2 regions of the Pantoea sp. SGAir0175 genome follow, and region 2 is predicted to be linked to the other one. Evidence: predicted binding sites of a transcription regulator. Region 2 holds the regulator's gene; the other holds the start of a gene.
The links. Region 2 encodes Fur, which represses iron uptake genes when iron is present. Its sites were predicted from a motif close to ATAATAATGAGAACNACTATCAA; they were not measured.
Positions count from the first base shown of each region.

Region 1: the regulator Fur is predicted to act here: its motif matches at 1,368-1,390, upstream of C1N56_RS21090 (TonB-dependent siderophore receptor).

Region 1 is NZ_CP028082.1:391,247-394,376, reverse strand. It holds gene C1N56_RS21090 (TonB-dependent siderophore receptor) at 1-1,323, opposite strand, end outside; gene C1N56_RS21085 (ABC transporter substrate-binding protein) at 1,816-2,712, shown strand; gene C1N56_RS21080 (amino acid ABC transporter permease) at 2,709-3,130, shown strand, end outside.
Region 2 is NZ_CP028081.1:2,917,701-2,920,830, reverse strand. It holds gene glnS (glutamine--tRNA ligase) at 1-1,032, shown strand, start outside; gene C1N56_RS13645 (hypothetical protein) at 1,269-1,664, shown strand; gene fur (ferric iron uptake transcriptional regulator) at 1,726-2,175, opposite strand; gene fldA (flavodoxin FldA) at 2,528-3,058, opposite strand.

The DNA of each region.
Region 1 (3,130 bases), on a different contig from region 2:
GGTGGAGTCGGTGGCGGCGATGTTGTCTTCGAAATAGAGCGAGCTGATGGTGGCGCTGTTTTTACTGTCACGCTGCGAACCGTCGCTGGAAACGCCGCCGAAATCGACGCCCGGTGCGCTGGTGGCCTGTACCGATGCCGGATCGTTAAGCTCATCGCGATTCCACTCAGCACCCAGCGTAACGGTTTGATCGACCAGCAGCTGCAGCGGGAAATTGATCTCGCCGCCGGCGCGATAGCTCTCCAGCCGGCTGGTAGCGTACGTATCGCTGTTGATCATCCCTTCGGTGCTGCCGCCGGAGCCTTCTTTCAGACGGGTGTTGTTGGTTTTCTCATAGCTAAAGTTAAGCTTAGAGGTGCCCCAGTCCCAGATGCCGTTGTGCACCACTCCGTAGTTCTGGCGATACAGGCGGTTGGTTTCGCTGCCGTACAGCGCTTCCACCAGCCCGTTGGCGCTGGCATTGCTGTTGCTGTTTTGCGTGTCGCCGGCATAAATATTGCCCTGGCGGCTGTAGCCATAGCTGAAATCGATAATCTGCGTCGGGGTGATTTTCCACGACAGCACGCCGTTGATGTCTTTATTACGCACGCCTTCGCGTCCGGCGGCGTAAGCGCCATTTTGCGCGGTATTGATGTCGAAGGCGTCGGCATCCGTTTTGTTCAGGTTGCCGTACAGCCGCATGGTGAGTGCCTCACCGGCCAGCGGACCGCTGAGGTTGAAGTTCGCGCGGCGGGTGGCACCTTCCTTGTCATCTTCTGGCTGGTTAGTGAACAGCGACAGCGAGCCGTGCCAGTCATTGGTCGGGCGTTTGGTAATAATGTTGACCACACCGCCGGCAGCACCGGAGCCATAACGGGCAGCGGCCGGACCGCGTATCACCTCAATGCGTTCCACCATTTCCGGTGGTACCCAGTTGGTATCCCCGCGTGAGTCGCGCTCACCGCGCCAGCTGTAACGCACCGAGTTACGGGAGGTGACCGGCACGCCATCGATCAGCACCAAAGTGTTTTCCGGGCCCATGCCGCGAATGTCGATCTGGCGGTTATTACCGCGGCTGCCGCTGGCGCCGTTACCGGTGAGGTTAACGCCGGGCATTTTGCGGATGATGTCCGCGAGGTCGTTAACGGGCGGACTTTTTTTGATGTCTTCAGCGGTAATGGTGGAAACTCCCGGCTGCTGCTTCAGCTCCTGCTCTGCCGTCACAATCATCGACTCATCGTCGGCCAGCTTCTCCGTGGGTTCAGCGGCAAACACCGGTGAGGTTAACAGGCCCGCCAGGCACAGTGCGACCGGACGCTTTTTGCCACATACAGTTACATTCACTTATATCATCTCCCTGATGCGTTAACATTTGTAAGCAAATGCGCATGATAATGAGAATGGTTTGCATTGTATATTGGCGTGCAACTTCTTTACATTCCTGCGTAAATCGCCTCATCGCGCCGCTTTTTTGTCAGTTTTTGTCAAGAGGGCAACATAGATGCTTAGACGGGAACGTTATGGCTAATAAGCAAATCATTCAGCATGGCAGCATAAGCAGGTGCCTGATTTGCGGTAACAATCTGATTTTTGCGCGACGACAGGGCCGCATTCAGGCCAGCAAAGAACCCTATTGCCGGATTTCGGCAATAGATATCTGTTTTTCGCATTTGTGATCGCTGCCTATCTTCCAGAGAATGGCTGCGGGACGTTCAGAGGATGACAATCCTTTGCGCCGCGCGGCTTTACGCGACATGGGCAAAGGGAAAAATACATCGCTACCTCGACGCCTTTTCCCTGCCGGGAAACATTTTAAATATCAGGAGAAAGGTTCCAGTGAAATTCGCAAAAGGTATCACCCTTTTCGCACTCGCTCTCAGTGCGCACACCGCGTTTGCCGCCGAACAATCCGTCCCAACCGACAGCTCACTGCATGTACAGGCTGATGCCGCGCTGAAAAGCCTGGTGCCCGCCGACGTGGCGAAGCGCGGCTATATTGTGGCAGGAACCAACCCCAACACGCCGCCCACCACCTTCTATAAAGAAGACAACAAAACGCTGGCCGGTCGTGAAATTGACATCATGAACGCGGTCGGTGAGCGTCTCGGCATTCAGGTGCAGTGGCGCGATACCGGCGGCTTCGACAACATCATTCCGGGACTGAAAACCGGCCGCTACGATGTGGCCTTGTCCAACATCAACGCCACGCCGGCGCGCGCCAAAATTATCGACTTCGTGAGTTACTACGACGCCAGCCGTCTCGGCATTATTTCGCGGAAAGACGCCAACGTCGCGCCGTTCAAAACCCTCGACGAGGTGTGCGGTAAAGAAGTCGGCGCCGGTTCCGGCACCACTCAGGTGACCCGTCTGGAAGAGGCCAGCAAAGCTTGTGAAGCGGCCGGGAAAAAACCGATTAAAGTGTCAGTGTTCCCGGATCGCCCGGCGGGTGTTCAGGCGGTGGTGAGCGGGCGTGTGCCGATGTTCCTCGGCCCGTACGAAGGCCTGCTGTGGCAGGTGAAAGTGATCAAACCGCTGACCATGAGCGGCGAAATCACCGTGCATGATGCGCCGGTATCGGTCGCCTTCCCGAAAGATTCCGCGCTTGAACCTGCCGTACAGGCAGCGCTGAACTCGCTGATTAAAGATGGCAGCTACCAGAAGATCCTGGATAACTGGGGCATCGGCTTTGGCGCGGTTAAAGAGTCAAAACGTAATCAGGATATCTTTCAATGAGTGACTTTCACGACCACACCGACGATCTGAAAATCGTCGGTAAACGCTACTACGGACGCTGGCTCAGTGCGCTGGTGGTGCTGTTGTGCGTGGTGGCGATGGCGCATTCGATGATCAACAATCCGCGCTTCGAATGGGGCGTGATTGCGGAAAACTTCACTGGCGAGTCAATCCTGCAGGGCGTGCTGATGACGCTGCAGCTGACAGCGATTTCGGTGGTGCTGGGCTTCGCCTTTGGCACGGTGCTGGCGCTGATGCGCCTGTCATCCAACCCGGTGCTGGTCGGCGTCAGCTGGTTCTATACCTGGTTTTTCCGCGGCGTGCCGATGCTGGTACAGCTGTTCCTGTGGTACAACATCGCGGCGCTGTACCCGACCATTTCGCTGTCGCTGCCGGGTCTGGGTGAAATCTGGAGTAC
Region 2 (3,130 bases):
GACTTTACCCACTGCATCTCCGATGCGCTGGAAGGCATCACCCATTCCCTGTGTACGCTGGAGTTCCAGGATAACCGTCGTCTCTACGACTGGGTGCTGGATAACATCACCATTCCGGTGCATCCGCGTCAGTATGAGTTCTCGCGCCTGAATCTGGAATATGCGGTGATGTCGAAGCGTAAGCTGACGCAGCTGGTGAGCGAGAAGATTGTTGAAGGCTGGGACGATCCGCGCATGCTGACCGTATCCGGTCTGCGCCGTCGTGGCTATAGCGCGGCGTCAATCCGCGAATTCTGCCGCCGTATCGGTGTGACCAAGCAGGACAACATTGTTGAGATGGCGTCGCTGGAGTCGTGCATTCGTGACGACCTCAACGAGAACGCGCCGCGCGCTATGGCGGTGCTGGATCCGCTGAAAGTGGTGATCGAGAACCTGCCGGCCGGGCATGAAGAAATCATCAGCATGCCGAACCATCCGAACAAGCCGGAGATGGGCACGCGTGAGGTGCCGTTCAGCCGTGAGGTGTGGATCGATCGCGCCGACTTCCGTGAAGAGGCCAACAAGCAGTACAAACGTCTGGTGCTGGGTAAAGAAGTTCGTCTGCGCAACGCTTATGTCATTCGTGCCGAGCGCGTGGCGAAAGATGAAGCCGGCAACATTACCTGCATCTACGCTACCTGCGATGTCGACACCCTGAGCAAAGATCCGGCCGATGGCCGCAAGGTGAAAGGCGTTATCCATTGGGTGTCGGCGATTCACGCGCTGCCTGCCGAATTCCGCCTGTACGATCGTCTGTTCAGCGTGCCAAACCCGGGCGCGGCCGAGGATTTCCTCACCACCATTAACCCGAACTCGCTGGAGATCAAACAGGGCTTCGTTGAGCCGGGTCTGCGTGCCGCCAGTGCGCTGGCACCGTATCAGTTTGAGCGCGAAGGTTACTTCTGCGCTGACAGCGTGTACTCGCAGCCGTCGAAACTGGTGTTCAACCGCACCGTGGGTCTGCGTGATACCTGGGCAAAAATCGGCGAATAATTTTACTGCTTGATAGCACGATATGATCAGCAAAGGGCGAGCAATCGCCCTTTTTTATTGCCCGTTATCTGCAAACGGGAATCGATTATGCTGAACCAGACAAAAAACAGTAATTGCGCGCGATTACGACTAATCTGACTTTAATAAAATTAACTAATTTACCCGTGTGAAATCGTTATTTTCAGGTAGGCTATGCGCTCTTAAATGTTGCTGTGCGGGTTAGCGAAGGAAGAAAAATGACAAGTCTCGCTCTGGAAGCCAAACATAGCGTGGTGGTTTTACATCAGCTTATCGAACGTATTTTTAATCAGGCCGAAGGCAGCGATGACAGTATGGACCTGCTGCTGTCGCACTTTCATCCCGACTTCAAAATGGTGACGCCGCAAGGCAAACAGCTCGATCTCAATGACACTGAAACCCTGTTTCGCAAACTGCACGGGCAGCGGGAAGGGATGCGAATCGCCACCAGTGAGCATGCCATCATTTCCCAGCAGCAGCAGGAAGTGACCATTCAGTATCACGAACTGCAAATGCTTAACGGCAACAACCAGACCCGCATTTCGCTGGCGGTGCTGGACTGCAGCACGCCGGTTCCGCGCTGGCGCTATTTGCAGGAAACGCTGGTCGCCTGAACGCAGCCATAAAAAAACCGGTGCCTGGCACCGGTTTTTTTATACTGCATAGCATATTCAATTACTGATCGTGGAGCGTCTCGTCTTCGCGGCAGTCTCCCAGCGCACAGTGGCCGTACAGATACAGGCTGTGGTTGCTGAGTTTGATACCGTGGCGTGTTGCAATCTCACGCTGACGCGTTTCGATAGATTCATCGCTAAACTCGATCACTTTGCCGCAGTCGAGGCAAATCAGGTGATCATGATGATGCTGCTGGGTCAGTTCGAACACGGATTTCCCGCCTTCGAAGTTATGACGCGTCACGATGCCGGCGTCGTCAAACTGGTTCAGAACACGGTATACCGTCGCCAGACCAATCTCTTCGCCCATGTCGATCAGGCGTTTGTACAAATCTTCCGCACTGACATGATGGGACTCGGGTCCGGGTCCCTGAAGCACTTCCAGAATCTTCAGTCTGGGCAGCGTGACTTTCAGGCCAGCCTTTTTCAATGCGGAGTTGTTGTCAGTCATGCGGATATTGTCCTGTTACTTTGCTAGTCACTTACGGCGCAAAGGCCTTGAATGTGTGGTCAACGCGCATTCTCATTTGCGTCTCATTATAGAGCTCAGCCTGCGAAATGAAAACCGGCTGCGGCGGACAATTCCCCGGATGCTGTAAGGAGAAATGTCGTGAACCTCAGCGGGATCGTGCAGATCGATGTTCCTTTTCGCGCAGTCTCAGTCTGATGCCCGAGGAATAAGCAGATGACCGTTGCGGGTATTCTACAGAATTGAGGGAAAAAGTTAAAAAACCATAGCTATTATTTTTATAGGTAATTCCATTGCCCGATGTGAGCCAGCGCCCACATCGGACAGGAAAGCATCAGGCTTCGATGATCGCCTGCAGCTGCAGCTCGTCAAAGATCTGCTTAACCCATTTGTCGACGCGCTCGTTAGTCAGTTCAGGCTGACGATCTTCATCGATGGCGAGGCCGAGGAAGTGTTTGTCGTCTGCCAGACCTTTAGAGGCTTCGAAGTGGTAACCTTCGGTTGGCCAGTGGCCCACAATCACTGCGCCGTTTGGCTCAATGATGTCGCGAATGGTGCCCATCGCGTCACAGAAGTACTCGGCATAATCTTCCTGATCGCCGCAGCCAAACAGCGCTACCAGCTTACCGTTGAAATCAATCTCTTCCAGCGTCGGGAAGAAGTCATCCCAGTCGCACTGGGCTTCACCGTAGTACCAGGTCGGAATACCCAGCAGCAGAATATCGAATGCTTCGAGATCTTCTTTGGTGCTCTTAGCAATGTCATGCACTTCGGCGACATCTTTACCCAGTTGTTTCTGGATCATTTTTGCAATGTTTTCAGTGTTGCCGGTATCGCTGCCGAAGAAAATGCCTACGATTGCCATGGAGTGAGTAACCTCTTAAATCCTGATTGTGAAAGTAAGTCAGAAGACGACACAGTTATGCGAATGATAGCA